2 regions of the Peribacillus sp. NPDC097224 genome follow, and region 1 is predicted to be linked to the other one. Evidence: riboswitches for the same ligand, from Rfam matches in the RefSeq annotation. Region 1 holds a riboswitch; the other holds the start of a gene.

Evidence for each region. A riboswitch is a leader RNA that binds a small molecule or an ion and turns the genes downstream of it on or off. The one in region 1 is predicted to bind cyclic di-AMP.
Region 2: another riboswitch for cyclic di-AMP. It lies ahead of ACIQXR_RS13595 (potassium-transporting ATPase subunit F); the one in region 1 lies ahead of ACIQXR_RS20270 (cation:dicarboxylate symporter family transporter).

What each region holds. Positions count from the first base shown of each region.
Region 1 covers NZ_JBIWDK010000018.1:26,030-34,242, reverse strand. Annotated here, with positions in the region: gene ACIQXR_RS20295 (ABC transporter ATP-binding protein) at 1-614, shown strand, start outside; gene ACIQXR_RS20290 (ABC transporter permease) at 611-1,300, shown strand; gene ACIQXR_RS20285 (diacylglycerol/lipid kinase family protein) at 2,507-3,409, shown strand; gene ACIQXR_RS20280 (hypothetical protein) at 3,526-4,188, shown strand; gene ACIQXR_RS20275 (efflux RND transporter periplasmic adaptor subunit) at 4,202-5,461, shown strand; cyclic di-AMP (ydaO/yuaA leader) riboswitch at 5,637-5,785, shown strand; gene ACIQXR_RS20270 (cation:dicarboxylate symporter family transporter) at 5,959-7,221, shown strand; gene ACIQXR_RS20265 (class I SAM-dependent methyltransferase) at 7,291-8,025, opposite strand; gene ACIQXR_RS20260 (hypothetical protein) at 8,178-8,213, shown strand, end outside.
Region 2 covers NZ_JBIWDK010000006.1:204,166-212,378, reverse strand. Annotated here, with positions in the region: gene ACIQXR_RS13605 (NupC/NupG family nucleoside CNT transporter) at 1-844, shown strand, start outside; gene ACIQXR_RS13600 (Na-translocating system protein MpsC family protein) at 1,135-1,509, opposite strand; cyclic di-AMP (ydaO/yuaA leader) riboswitch at 1,756-1,896, shown strand; gene ACIQXR_RS13595 (potassium-transporting ATPase subunit F) at 2,391-2,465, shown strand; gene kdpA (potassium-transporting ATPase subunit KdpA) at 2,491-4,164, shown strand; gene kdpB (potassium-transporting ATPase subunit KdpB) at 4,187-6,226, shown strand; gene kdpC (potassium-transporting ATPase subunit KdpC) at 6,251-6,808, shown strand; gene ACIQXR_RS13575 (histidine kinase) at 6,870-8,213, shown strand, end outside.

The DNA of each region.
Region 1 (8,213 bases):
CAGGGAAAACGACATTGATTAAAATGCTTTCGTGTCTAACAAAGCCTTCGAGCGGAGATGCAACATTGTTAGGGAAAAGTATTATAAATGAGCCAGAGCAAGTACGTACTGCGATTGCGGTATCCCCACAAGAGACGGCGATTGCACCCAATCTAACGGTACGTGAAAATTTAGAGTTAATGGCTGGAGTACACGGCTTTAATAAAGAGAAAACAAAGATAATAATTGATGAAATGCTTGCTCAGTTTTCATTGCAGCCTTTTGAAAAGCAACGCAGCAAAACATTATCAGGTGGTTGGCAACGCAAATTGAGCATCTCTATGGCTTTAATTAGTGAGCCGCGGATTTTATTTTTAGATGAGCCGACACTTGGATTAGATATTATCGGACGCCGTGAACTTTGGGCTTTAATAAAAAAACTGAAGGAAAAAACAACCATTATATTAACGACGCATTATTTAGAGGAAGCAGAGGCATTGTCTGACCGTATTTGCATTATGAAAGACGGGCAAATTAAAGCAATTGGTTCGGCTCAAGAGCTTATTGAAAAGGCTAACACAGTGAGCTTTGAGGATGCATTTGTGTATTTTGTAACGGAAGGTGATATCCAATGAGAATGCTCGTATTTGCAAACAGAACGACAAAGGAAATTTTAAGGGACCCACTATCACTCTTTTTTGGAATCGGCTTCCCGGTTGCGTTATTACTGCTGTTATCCGCAATTAATCGTAGCATTCCAGTTGATCTTTTTAATGTTGATTCACTAACTCCTGGTATCGCGGTATTTGGTCTATCCTTTATGGCTCTCTTTGCCGCACAAGTTTTATCGAAAGACCGAGCAAGCTCATTTTTAACAAGGCTTTTCACAACACCTATGACATCAACAGATTTTATTATGGGCTATTCTTTACCTTTACTAATGATGTCGATTGTACAGGGAATTTTTTGTTATATTGTTGCGATGTTTATGGGGTTAGCCATCTCTCTTTCTATGATTGTGGCACTAGCTTTACTCATTCCAACATCAATTATTTTTATAGGGATTGGGCTATTATGTGGAACGCTGTTAAGTGAAAGAGCAGCTGTAGGTATTTGTGGAGCACTACTGACCAATTTATCTGCATGGCTTTCGGGCGCATGGATTGACTTAAACCTGATTAGTGGCCTATTCAAAGACGTTGCATTTATTTTACCATTTGTTCATCAGTCGAAATGGGAAAAGCTGCTCTTACTGGTGAATACGGTGATATTTCCCCTCATATCTGGTGGGTGCTTGGTTATGCCATCATCATATCGGTAGTAGCAATTGCAATGTTTAAAAAGAAAATGCAGGCAGAATAATTATAATAAAGAAAGCAAAGAACCCAGAAAAATTAATTTTCGGGTTTGTTTAGCACTTTCCTCCATGACAAACTGCCTCACTTTTTACATGGTATCTTAAAATTTACTTAAGAAAACCCTGCTCAAGCTTAAAGCAGTAATGAATGGAAGCAAAACCCATTATTGATGAATTTTTTGATTGGGTTGATTGCTCGCCTTTCTTCGGTATCAGTACCTGGTGAAGTTAATAACGGAATTACCTAATGTACCGTTTTATGAACATCTTAAACAGCTTTTTTTTGCTTATTATATCTATACCATCCAAATAACAAACCAAGTATAGCTGTTATTACACCATATTTAAGCAAGATAATTATGTATTCCATGGGAGACAAATAGGATGTTTCAGTCACATCAAAACTCACTCGTGTAACTTGTTCATACCTTACAAATAAAATTCCTATACCTATTCCCATAAAAAACTATATATAGCGCTTTTTCTAAGTATTTTTTCCATTTTAATATCCCCTTATAATTCATATACTAACTATTCAATTAGGAATGGAAAAACACCTTTTTTTAGCAACTTGCCAGGTAAACATTAACTATGAGGAAATAAACCCAGTTAACATAATCCCCATAAGCATAAGTATGTTGCCAATTTTCTTATTGAATTGGTTAGATTCAATCATTGAGGGGTTACTGAAGGGCGACGATCCTTTATTGAATCCAGTTACCTGGACCTGACTGTTCAGCGTATGTACTTGACCCTAAAGCGTAGATTGACCTGACGATAGATAAACTCTTAAGGATGAAGTCGGGGGATGGAGCAGGATATGGGACTGGTAAAGATACAGAGGCTTTAGAGGTGATTAGAGAGGTCTTTTTAAAAAAAGACCAAATGGTGTCATCTTGGAAGGTTTTTTGCTTTATCTGTAAAAGGACGAGACTAGAAGTACCCTTTGTTCCAAGCTCATCATATTAATGAAAGATCATTTGCATATACACTCATGACGTTTTGGAAGGTGCTGCCGCCTCTTTTTTTTATTTTTTATACGTCTTTCTTCATATTAATAATTTAATTGCTTCAACTATTCATGATTGAGTTTTAAAAGGAGGAAAAAAGGAAAAAGTAAAGGGAAGCGTAGCGTAGCGTAGCTATTCATTAAACGGGGGGGAACAGGATATGAGATGGAAAAAAGGAATGCTGATCTATAACGAATGTGCAGGAAATAGTAAGGTGGAAAAGGCATTAGAGGAATGTCTCCCTATTCTGACACCCCAAATTGATGAATTTCTTATTCTTCAGACCAAGGAAAAGGGTGATGCTGACAAGTTTTGTTCGGAATATGGAGAAGGTATGGACGTAGTATTCGTTCTGGGAGGAGATGGAACGGTGCATGAATGTGTGAATGGTCTTTCTCCACTCGAACATCGACCGCTTTTGGGAATATTACCTGGAGGGACGTGCAATGATTTCTCCAGAACCTTGGAAATACCTCAAAATATCCGTCGTGCGGCGGAAACTATAGTGAACGGAAATGTCCGTATGATCGATGTGGGGAAGGCGGACGATCATTACCTTTTGAATTTTTGGGGTATTGGACTGATTACCGATACGTCAAACAATATAGATGAACAAGAAAAAAGTAAATTCGGGAAGATTGGTTATTTTTTAAGTGCAATTAGAACGATAGGCGATCAAGAACCGTTTCCTTTTAGAGTCGAATATGATGAAACGTGTGTCGAAGGAAAAGCTGTCATGATTTTAGTCTTGAATGGTAATTTTATCGGAACGAATTCAATGCCTTTTTCAATGGTCCAGCCAGACGATGGGCTGTTTGATATCGTCATAGTGAAAGAATCGAGCCTAAGTGTATTTAGGGAGATCTTAGCCATGAAGAGTTCGTTGACTGAAAGTGTCAGCTCAGAGTCAGGTGTCATGTATGTCCAGGCAAGAAAATTGAAGGTGGAAACCGAATTACCTCTCGAAGTCGATATGGATGGAGAGATTTATAATCAGACGCCTACACAGATAGAAGTTCTGAAACATCATCTTGCTTTTTTGTCTCCTAGCTCAGGAGTATAACAGAATCAGACGCATTAAGAGTATATATTTATATTTATTCCTCCTTATTTCTGCATTTGTTTACAAAATAAGATAAAATATAAAATGATATTTCATTTTTTGCAGGAGGAACATACATGATATACCAGGTCCGATTGTTAAAGGGTATTTTTGAACCGCAAAGAAGCCGTTACCAATTGCAAAATGCGGAAGCGGTCACACGACTTTTCTGGAAATTAATAGGATTATATTTTCTTAGTGTCTTAGTTTTTTCAGTAAGTGGATATTTTGGAATTGGTTCAGAATCATTTTCTAAAAATATTACGAAGATGGATGTAAGTGAATTTGAAACGGGAAAATTACTGATTGTAATTGGAAATATGATTGCAGGATTGTTTTATCCTTCTATTTATATCTTTTTAGCTTCTTTATTCTTTTGGGTAGTATTGGATATCCCATACATAAAAACCGTGATTGTTCAAATGATTACGCTTAGTCTGCACTTACTGGAGAAGGTTTTGTTAATTCCCCTTTTTGTTTTGATGGATATTGGGCATGATGCCAACCCCTTTTCACTTGGAGTCATCAGCCAGTACTTCATTCGAAGCGATTACTTTATTCATTTTTTTAGTGAAATCACCATTTTTCAAATTTTAATCATTTCTTTACAATATTATTATTTGAAGGTATATACGGAACGAAGCAAGGCCTTTGTCTTATCAATGATTATTCTATTTTATATTGCCTCGTGGTTTGCTAAAGCATTTTTAGCATATCTACAAGTTGGCGTATTCGTATAAGGCGGTGAGAAAAATGAAAAAGTGGAAATTAGCAGCCCTATCAGTAGCATCTTTGGCCTTGATATCGGGTAATATTTACTTGATTGAAAAAAAAGACAGTAAAGTGGAACGGACCGTTTTTACCGAAAGATGGACACAAGTTAAGAAAGATACCATAACTGAAACATTTCAAACAAAGGGAATCTTTAAACCGGCAGAAGAATATGATGTTTATTTTGATGCTAAAAACAATGATTTTCGGAAATTCCTGGTTCACGAAGGGGACGAGGTAACGGCCGGAACATCCCTGTTTGAATACACTACAACCGAACTGGATGCACTAAAAGATAATTTGGAAGCGGAAAAGGCCGCAACCGAAGGAGAAATCGTCGGAATTGATGAGTACATAAATAAGTTGAAAGCTTATCAAAGTGGTCTGGCCCTGGATTCAAACAAAACGGTTATCGATGAGACAGTAGAAAAGAACCTAAATATAGACATCACCACTTCTTCCTCAGACTTAATTAAAAGTAATATTGAGCAGGAGATGTACAAGCAGGAACTTGAAAAAAGTAGCTTGAAGGAAAAAGTGGTCATGCTAGAAGCACAATTAAGCTCAATTGAGATGCAAACCAATGCCGTGGAGACGACAAGTGAAGCGGATGGTGTCGTGAAGAAGATCAATAAAAATTTAACGAATCCGATTATTTCAATTGCTTCGACAGAAATGGCCATCGAAGGTTCCTTCTCTGAAGAAGAGTTAAAGAAGGCAGAGGTAGGGATGGAGATAAAAGCTAGTTCTCCTGATTTGAAAAAGAGGTTGGGCGGAACCATCAGCCGTATACATCCTTATCCCAAAGAGGAGCCAACCCTAAAGGATGAAAATCGCTATACATTCGAAGCGGAAATTGTAACGGAAGCAGAGAATAAGGAAGCGCTATTAGACGGTTCAAAGGTCGACCTTACCGTTATAACGAATGTGAAGACGGGAGTCCCGACTGTTCCAACAGAAGCGATACATGAACGGAAGCAGCCGCATGTCTATAAAATGACCAATAAAGGGCATTTGAACCGACAATACTTTACAAAAGGGGCTCAAGCAAAAGGGAAGCAAGAGATGCTTAAAGGTCCAGCAGTGGGAGATGTCATCCTTTTAGAACCGAAAAAGGTAGTGAAGAACCACTCTTACTTCATTACCCCGCTCAAATTGGACAAGGTTCACTCTGCAACTTTTAAGAAACTATCCAAAAGGGAAAAAGTTAGATACATTTTACTAGGATTTTTGGAAAAATAATTTTCAGTTAAATCAAAAATGGCCATAATTTTTTTACTGTTAAAACTAATTACCTATTTAAACAATAAGTGTAAACCCACGTAGCACTCAATATTCTTAATCCCCTCTGTACTTTCGGAGTGTGGGGAAAGAAAATATATTTACAGATTAATATTTTTAGTATAATATTTTAATATAAGTTAGCTCGCTTAATCTTATAAAAAAGAACGGGGGAACCAATTTTGCGGATTATATTCGCTAGGGGTGAATTCAGAGATGAAAGGGCCATTGTGTTTCCGATTCCTAACCCGACAGCTAACCCCGTAAGCGTCTTCGAGGGAACATGTGTGAATAACACGCCAATAGGGAAAATGACACGTAGGGTGTCTTTTTTTTAAGCGTAAGGATAGAAGTTTTTCAATATACAGAAAAATTTTTCTCTTTTTATTAGTATCTTGTTTCCCTTACCGAGACAAATGTTTTTACATCAAAGACTATATGGAAGGTGAGGAAATTAAATGAAGAAATTCAAACTGAGTTTAGCAAGCCAAATATTCATTGGCTTAATTCTAGGAATTATCGTAGGTGCTATATTTTATGGAAGTGAGACGGCACAAAGCTATCTACAACCATTAGGTGATATCTTCCTACGTATGATTAAAATGATCGTCGTTCCAATTATCGTTTCTAGCCTTATTGTTGCAGTTGCAGGCGTGGGCGATATTAAATCAGTAGGGAAATTAGGTGCCAAGTCACTATCCTACTTTATAGTAGTAACACTAGTTGCAATAGGCGTAGGTTTATTATCTGCCAATATTATTCAGCCTGGCGCGGGCGTAAATATGGGTGAGCTTGAACAAACGGATATTTCCACTTATGTTGACACAGCAGAAACTAAGCAACACGAATCCTTTATAGATACAATCGTTCATATTGTCCCATCTAATCCGATTAAAGCAATGGTAGAAGGCGATATGCTTGCAATCATTTTCTTCTCAGTCTTGTTTGGACTAAGCATTGCAGCTATCGGTGAAAAAGGAGTACCAGTATTCCGTTTCTTCCAAGGTGCGGCGGAAGGTATGTTCAATCTAACCAATATGGTTATGAAATTTGCTCCGATTGGGGTATTTGCACTAATCGGTGTGACAATCTCTAAATTCGGTTTATCATCACTAATCCCATTAGGAAAGTTAGCCCTTTCCGTATACGGAACGATGATTTTCTTCGTAGTTGTCATCCTGGGGCTCATTGCAAAATTTGTAGGCTTCAGTATCTTTAAGTTAATTGCCATTTTGAAAGAAGAATTGATCTTAGCATTTTCCACAGCAAGTTCAGAAGCGGTTCTTCCAAGAATCATGGAGAAGATGGAGAAAGCCGGTTGTCCAAAACATATTACGTCTTTTGTTATTCCGACTGGTTACTCATTCAACCTAGATGGTTCCACATTATACCAAGCTTTAGCAGCCATCTTCATTGCTCAAATGTACGGCATACATCTAAGTGCTTATGAGCAAATAACGCTAATGTTAGTGTTGATGATTACCTCTAAAGGAATTGCCGGTGTACCGGGCGTATCCTTCGTTGTACTTTTAGCAACATTAGGTACGGTGGGCATCCCAATTGAAGGACTTGCCTTCATAGCAGGTATTGACCGTATCCTTGATATGGGTCGTACTGTAGTAAACGTTATTGGTAACTCTTTAGCAGCCATCGTTATTTCCAAGTGGGAAGGTCAATTCAACCCTCCTGCCGAAAAAGGAAAACTCGAACAGGCTTCTTAATATAAGTCAAAACTCCAGGGTGATTGCACTCTGGAGTTTTTTTGTATTCAGATGAAAGTCGAAAACAACTTATTGATGGACGATCCAGAAATGGGAGTCAGGGGAAAAGTTCATAGCCATAACGCTTTCATTAAATGAATCTTGGTGAAAGGTTTCCAAAACAGTCAGTTGGGCTTCTTCTAGGCAATCAAGGACTTCCTGCTGACTCGGGATATGGAGATAGGCCTCTTCTTGGTGAGACTTTCCCTTTGTGAAGATATCACCGAACTCATATAGCCGTTCATCCTGTTTACTATCACACCAAATCATTTCTTCCTGTTCCCAAAAATTAAGATACCTTTCATTACTGTCGCGAATCGGTGTGGTGAATAGGAAACGGCCTCCTGGTCTAAGTATGCGTTTGATTTCTTTCAAAGCGAGAATGCGGTTTTTTCGTTGAGGGATTTTCATTAAACCATGAAAGGAAAAGAGTGCATGGTCGAATGACGAGTCGTTGAAAGGGATTTCCGTGGCATTCCCAAGAAAGAATGGAATCTCCATATTTTCATCTTGTGAAAACTTCCGGGCTTCTTGAATCTTGGAGGGTGAAGGGTCCAGTCCGGTTATATGATGAAACCCATTCTTGTATAGAGCAAAGGTCGTCCTCCCTGTACTGCATCCAATATCAAGGATGGAGTCGGCTTGATGAAAGTATTTATCGAATGCAAATTTTTCGAGTTCCCAAAGACCCCAATTTTTTGATGAATCGGCGACAGCGTCTTCCTGCAAGTGATTGATGAAATCGTCTTTTTCTATTTTATCCATCATTCATCCTCCAAGCTTTTATTTTTACTATAATATGGAAATTACTGCCTGTCTAGTTTCTTATTTTTACTACTATTTTATATACACTTCGTGAATATTAAAAAGTTTGATAAAATAGAACTATTGATGAAAGGCTCGGAGGGAATATAATCATGAAAAATGAAGGTAATGACATCTTATATATGCAT
Region 2 (8,213 bases), on a different contig from region 1:
AGATAAAGTCGGTTGGCTCATTTCGAAAGTGTCCGGTTTACCGAAACTGGAGAGCTTCTTTTCTATTCAGATGATGTTTCTTGGAAATACGGAGGCTCTCGCTGTTATCAGGATGCAATTAAGTTCTTTAAAGGATCAGCGTTTGCTGACCTTTGGAATTATGAGTATGAGCAGTATAAGCGGTTCGATTATAGGTGCGTATTTATCCATGGTTCCGGCTGAATTTGTATTCGTCGCTATTCCATTGAATTGTTTAAATGCCTTGCTTATAGCCAATATGTTAAATCCTGTTACTGTCAGTAAAGAGGAAGATGTCGTATATATTCCTACAAAAGAGGAACGTAAAGACTTCTTTTCAACCATTTCAAACAGTATGCTAGTTGGAGTCAAGATGGTGATCGTCATTATGGCCATGGTAATCGGCTATGTCGCATTAACGGCTAGTCTTAACGGTATTTTAGGGCTTGCGGTAGATGGATTAACAATCCAAAAAATCTTCTCTGTCATCTTTAGTCCATTCGCTTTCTTGTTTGGATTAAATTGGGAAGATACGATGTATGTTGCTCAATTAATGGGAATCAAACTGGCAACGAATGAATTTGTAGCCTTGCTCGATTTGAAAACACAGATTAGCGGTTTGGCCCCGCATACAGTAGCTGTGGCCGTTACGTACCTGACCTCATTTGCAAACTTTAGTACAGTCGGCATGATTTACGGAACGTTCAATTCGATTCTAGACGAGGAGAAATCGAATATCATTGGAAGAAATGTTTGGAAGCTATTGCTTAGTGGAATGGCAGTCTCCATGCTTAGTGCCATGATTGTTGGATTGTTTGTTTGGTAACGCTGTGTATTATAGTTTTACTAGAAAACCTTAAATATTGTGGCTTTAATACGTGAATGAAAAACAAATTAGCCAAGTGATTTTTAGGTATAAATGATGTTAATCCCTTAATCGGTAAGATTAAGGGATTGCTTTTTTTACATGAGTATAAAAAGAAACCAATAGTCACGTTTCCGATAAGGTGAAGGCGTGAAATACATTAGAGATGTCATAATAAAAGCATGAAGAGCAGAAATTTTGTCCATGTTTCTGCTCTTCCAATTGAGTCAATGTCAACTAAATCACCCCACTCATTTTAGATTTTCTAGGTATTTCTCCAAATCCTTATCAACTATGAAAACTTCGATTCGTTCACCCGTTTTGGTACTAATGTCACTGTGTGAAGAAAGGACTTTACAACCTGTTAGATCCTCGACAATTTTTTCATAATCCTGACTGTACATTTCACGTAGAAGAGAGCGCATTTTTTTTACAAGCTTCTTTCCAGAATCCTGACTGACGAGGTGTTTTTCTTCGACAGTCAAGACTCCTTTAAAACGAGTGATCAGCATGTCATTAATGATGTAGGTTTTAACTTCTTGTGGCCCTCTGCCAATTAAATCACGCTGGAATTTAATGAATGCTGCACTAATTTCGGCTTCAATTTTCTTTTTTTGGTTTAACATAATGCCTCCGATTTTTTTCATCGATCGTATATGGGATTCATCATAATGCCGGATTCAAGTTTTTGTCAATGCAAGTTTGTATATATATTAAAATATTAGAAATATATAGGATTAATGAGTAAATAATACTTTTATATAGAAAAACAGAAGTATATGGTCGAATATGAATCTATTTGCGAATATATGGAATTTTAATGGGGTTTACAAAGGTTTGCTGATGAGCGTAGAATATGCTCATCAATAACAATTTGATATCGGCCAAATCTCAAGTAATTGAGAACGGAGGACCCATTATTTATGGGGTTAATTCTGCTTTTGCAGAAGGGATGTGAACTCTTTCGCCATCCTACCCGTCAGCTAACTTCGTCGGCTAAAGCGAAGGAGGTCATAAGACCACCTTGATCCAGGAGGCTTTTTTGTTGTGTTTGTAGCAAAATAGCAACCTGTCATTTCAGTAGGTCTTTTTTATTATGCCTATAATTACATGAAAAGGTTTCTTGGAAGACAGATCGCAAAGAGCGCTGAAAAGCTTGCTGGGCGATAAGTAGACCAATGAGTACTTTTTCTCCACTAATACTGTTTGCTTTTGCAAATATTCTTGTTTGGATTGTGAATCATTTTTTTCACTATTGAAACTAGGATAGCCATGCAATGCGGACTATTGGAGAAGGAGTAAGCATTGGTCTATTTTTTGTGTTCTTTTGGCACCAATTTCTCCACTAATCGTGAAGGAGGTAAATTGTAAAGATTTTTAAAAAAGTGAAAGGAAGGTTCGGATGGATGCTATAACTATCTTTCTAATGGGTACACCCTTTTTACTTTTCTATGGATTCATTCATTTTTGTAACAAAGTTATAACGAAAAAAGGAGAGGAGTAGAACATGTTATTCATTCTTATTGTCCCAGCGGTTACCGTGTATTTAATTCACGCTTTATTATACCCAGAGAAATATTAATAGAACGATAACGGAGGAAATGTAAATGGATTTTTTACAAATCATTGTGGTGTTGTTTTTGGTAGTGATCCTAGCCATACCATTGGCCCAATATTTAGCGGCAGTATATTCCTTTGAAACCACAAGGCAAGATCGTATGTTCGGGTGGTTAGAACGAGGCATTTTTAAAATATCTGGTATTAAGACATTTGATATGAATTGGAAGCAATATGCACAGGCATTACTCCTAAGTAACTTAGTCATGTTTGTCATCTCATACATGATTGTACGGCTTCAGGGAGTTTTACCGGGTAATCCAAGTGGGATAGCCAACATGGATCCGTCATTGGCATTCAATACGGCAGCAAGTTTTCTTACTAATACCAATTTACAGCACTATAGCGGAGAATCCGGACTTTCGTATTTATCACAAATGATTGTCATCATCTTCTTGATGTTCACGACACCAGCAACCGGTCTTTCCTTATGCATCGCTTTTTTCAGGGGTTTGACCGGTCAGAGGAGTTTAGGGAACTTTTATGTAGATTTAATTCGTTCGATCACTCGGGTGCTACTGCCTCTCTCCATTTTTGTCAGTTTGGTTCTGGTATCCCAGGGGGTACCACAGACCCTTGGTTCTACGGTAATGGCTACTACGTTAGAGGGAGCCACCCAACATATTGCAAGAGGACCTGTGGCTGCATTGGAGTCAATAAAGCACCTTGGCACAAACGGCGGTGGATTCTTCGGTGTCAACTCGGCGCATCCATTTGAGAACCCTAATGGATTTACGAATGTATTAGAGATTTTATCGATGTTTCTCATTCCTGCTGCCCTTCCATTAACATTCGGATATATGGCGAAAAATAACAAACAAGGATGGATCTTATTTTCAGCAATGGGACTCATGATGCTTGTTTTCCTAAGTGTGAATTACGCTAGTGAACAAAATGGCAATCCCCGATTGGAGGCAATAGGCCTTTCACAAGAGAGTGGAAACTTAGAGGGGAAAGAAGTCCGATTTGGGATGGCTCAGAGTGCCCTATTTACAACGGTGACTACAGCTGCCACTACAGGTTCAGTTAATAATATGCATGATACGCTGACACCGCTCGGTAGTATAGCGCCACTGGCCATGATGATGCTGAACTGTGTATTTGGCGGTGATGGGGTAGGCACGATGAACATTCTTATGTATTCCATATTGGCTGTATTCATTGCTGGACTGATGGTCGGGCGTACACCAGAGTTTTTAGGTAAGAAAATTGAAGGGCCGGAAATGAAATTAATAGCCATGACGATCCTTCTACATCCGTTAATCATTTTGGTACCATCTGCTATTGCACTAACGGCACAGATGGGGACATCGGCCATTTCAAATCCAGGTTTCCATGGGCTCTCTCAAATTGTATATGAGTTTACTTCAGCTGCAGCCAATAACGGTTCTGGTTTCGAGGGCTTAGGGGATAATACACCTTTTTGGAACATTTCCACAGGTTTGGTCATGTTGTTTGGCCGTTATTTTTCCATGATAGCCATGATTGCTGTTGCTGGATCATTACTTGCTAAAAAACGTGTCCCAGAGACGATGGGTACATTTAAAACAGATAATCCTACATTCCTTGTCATTCTTTTATGTACGGTTTTAATTATTGGAGCTTTGACTTTCTTTCCAGTGATTACCCTAGGACCTGTCGCAGAATGGTTAACGATTAGATAAACGATGAAAAGGAGTAGTACAGATGAATACGATGCGTAATGGAAAAGTAAATAATGAAATGCTTTTTGAAGCAATAAAAGATGCTTTCAAAAAAATGAATCCCAGAGCCATGGCACGAAATCCAGTCATGTTTGTAGTGGAAATAGGATTTGTCTTGACCCTTTTTCTAACTATATTTCCCGATTTATTTGGTGGAATATCAGATAGGGGATATACCAGTGCAGTGACTTTCATTTTGCTCCTAACCATCCTGTTTGCCAACTTTGCTGAAGCATTAGCGGAAGGTCGTGGTAAAGCACAAGCGGATAGTCTGAAAAAGACAAAGCTTGATTCAAAAGCAAAGTTAATCCAAAAAGATGGATCTGTAAAGATAGTCGATGCCACGGAACTGCAAAAAGGTGACATGGTTTTAGTGGAGGCCAATGATTTAATTCCTAGTGATGGAGAGGTCATTGAAGGGGCGGCTGCTGTTGACGAATCGGCCATAACTGGTGAATCCGCGAATGTCATAAAAGAACCGGGTGGAGACTTCAGTTCTGTTACTGGAGGAACAAAAGTAATGAGTGACTATATAAAAATAAAAGTTAGTAGTGATCCGGGGGAGTCATTCCTGGATCGAATGATTGATTTGGTAGAAGGAGCTAAACGGCAAAAAACACCGAATGAAATTGCACTTAGTACACTCCTTGTGAGTTTGACGCTTATCTTTTTGCTTGTTTGCGTGACACTCGTACCTATTGCTTACTATATTAAAGTGACATTGCCAATCGCAACTTTGGTGGCATTATTGGTATGTTTGATCCCAACAACCATAGGTGGTCTTCTTTCAGCGATAGGCATAGCTGGAATGGACAGAGTGACACAATTCAATGTGATTGCCAAATCGGGCAAATCGGTAGAAGCTGCAGGAGACATCAATACTATCATTCTCGATAAAACAGGCACGATCACACATGGTAACCGGATGGCTCATGCCTTGCTGCCAGTACAGGGTGTGAATCAGAAGGAACTTACTACATTCGCAGCCTATTCATCCTTACATGATGAGACACCGGAAGGCCGCTCTGTTGTCGAATTTGCCAAAAGATCAGGATTACTTGAAAAAGAATTGGAAAAAAGTGACTCGGAAGGCATTGACTTTACGGCAGAAACGAGGATGAGCGGGACAGATTTTTCCGATGGAAGAATCGTCAGAAAAGGTGCCGTCGATTCAATAAAGAACTATATAAAGCAAGAAGGCGGAAACATTCCCAGCGATTTGCAAGACATTAGTGATGAAGTAGCAAGCCAAGGGGGAACGCCCTTAGTAGTCGCAGAAGGAAATCGGATCCTAGGTGTCATTTATTTGAAAGATACCGTTAAAGCAGGTATGAAAGAGCGATTTGATGAATTGAGGAAAATGGGCATCAAAACCGTCATGTGTACCGGAGATAATCCTTTAACGGCCGCGACGATCGCGAAAGAAGCCGGGGTAGACGATTACATTGCCGAGGCAAAGCCGGAAGATAAAATTGCCGTAATTAAGCGTGAACAAGCGGAAGGCAAACTTGTCGCGATGACCGGGGATGGCACGAACGATGCCCCTGCATTGGCACAGGCAGATGTGGGGCTAGCAATGAATACAGGAACAAATGCGGCCAAAGAAGCAGCAAACATGGTGGATCTGGATTCAGATCCTACAAAAATCATTGAAGTAGTGGCGATTGGAAAACAGTTACTCATGACACGTGGAGCATTAACAACGTTCAGCATTGCCAATGATGTGGCTAAATACTTTGCGATCATACCAGCTATGTTCATGCTGGCTATCCCGCAAATGAATGCCTTAAATATAATGGGATTAGCCACACCGCAAAGTGCGATATTATCAGCATTGATATTCAATGCCATTATTATCCCGCTCCTGATCCCGTTAGCCATGAAGGGTGTAAAATATGTTCCAATGAGCGCTTCAAGATTATTGACTAAGAATTTGTTTCTTTATGGATTAGGTGGCGTGGTCGTTCCTTTCATTGGCATTAAATGTATAGACCTAATACTTGAACTGTTTAAAGTAGCTTAAAATCAAATATAAGGGTGAGAATAGATGTTGAAAAATATACGTGTAGTTTTTGTGCTATTCATGATATGTGGTATGGCTTATCCGTTACTCATAACAGGGCTTTCACAAGTGATGATGCCTGCACAAGCTGAAGGCAGCTTAATTAAAAATGAAAAAGGGAAAATCATCGGGTCAGAATTAATTGGTCAATCTTTTGAAGAGGCTGGCTATTTTCATGGCCGGGTTTCTTCTATAGAATACGACGCTGCAGGCTCAGGGTCGCCAAACTATTCACCATCTAATGAAGAAATGATCAAGCGAACCAAAAGTGAAATGTCTGAATTTCTAAAAGCGAATCCTTCTATTAAAAAAGAGGAAATACCTTCTGACTTGATGACAAACTCTGGGTCAGGTCTTGATCCAAATATTTCTCCAAGAGGAGCACTTGTTCAGGTTCCACGTATCGCAAAAGAGAGGGATATATCTGAACAAAGTTTATATAATCTAGTCGAAGAAAATACGGAAAATCGTTCATTTGGACTTTTCGGCGGACCTCATATTAATGTGTTGAAATTAAATATTGCTTTGGATGATCTAAAATGATCGAGTTTAGGAGATTTCTATTTTCTCCTATTAATCTAGAAAGGAATCTGGGGGTAGTTATATGAATGAACACTTTCGAAGGAAAACACCAGATGAAATTCTACAATCTATTTCCGACATCAAAAAAGGCAGACTGAAGATTATACTCGGATCTGTTAGTGGGTCCGGAAAAACCTATCATTTGCTTATGGAAGGAAATGAGTTGAAAGGGCGTGGTATTGACGTAGTTATCGGGATTATTAGTGATGGGTGCAACCAAATGACAATGGAGCAAGTAGGTTGCCTAGAGGCAGTGCCCACAATTGAATGGAAGAGTAATGGACTTATTAGGAAAGATTTACATGTAGATGAAATTCAAAAAAGAAATCCTGAAGTGGTTTTAGTTGACCAGTTAGCTCACAAAAACCGGCCGTCTGCTAAAAATCCGACTAGATTAGAAGATGTTATGGAATTAATAAAAGGTGATATCAGCGTTATCACAACAATAAATATTTATGAATTGAAAGGAGTAAAGAAAGTTGCTGAACACCTACTGAATCTCCCGCTTCATGTAAGTGAGATCCTACCCGAGAATACGTTGACGCTGGCTGACGAAGTACGCCTCTTGGATGTGACACCCGAAGCAATACTTAAACGTCTGCAAGAAGGAAAAATCATGGAAAACAACAAGAAAACAGAAGCCGATATGAAACTATATAATCGAGATAACTTAGCGGTTCTTAGGGAGCTGTCACTCCGTTTTTTGGCTGGAGAAGTAGAAGAAGATCTTACTGAACATAGAGAACAGGAAGGGTTAATGGGACCATCAGGTGCTTCTGAACGAATCTTGGTATGTGTACAATACCATTGGAATGGCTCCATTTTAATTCGAAGAGGCGATCAAATAGCCAAACGATTAGGCGGAGATTTAGTGGTGGTTAGCTTTATTCCAAGTCAGAAAGAGCTATCTAAAGAGGAGTCGTTATTTAAAAGTTCTATACAAAAACTTATCGTAAAGCTAAATGGGAAGTTTGAAGAAAGAGCCATAAACGGGGGTGATATTGCAAAAGAAATCGTTGGATATGCCATGAAGCACTATATAACCCGGATTATCCTGGGTCAATCCAAAAGGACGAGATGGGAAGAAATCATCCATGGTTCTATAGTCAATAAGATATTGGGCCAAACGAAAAACATTGATGTATGTGTTGTAGCGGATAGGACAAAAGGAGAAGGGGAAAGGGTATTGCCTGCCGTTCAGTCAAAAAAAAAGAAAAAGAATCCATACCGTAGACTCTCGCCTGAAGAAATAAAAGAAAAAATACAGGGAGTGAAAAGAGGAACATTAAAGGTGTATATTGGTTCTGCTCCTGGCGTAGGGAAAACATATACCATGCTGAGGGAGGCCAATCAATTAAAGAAAAGT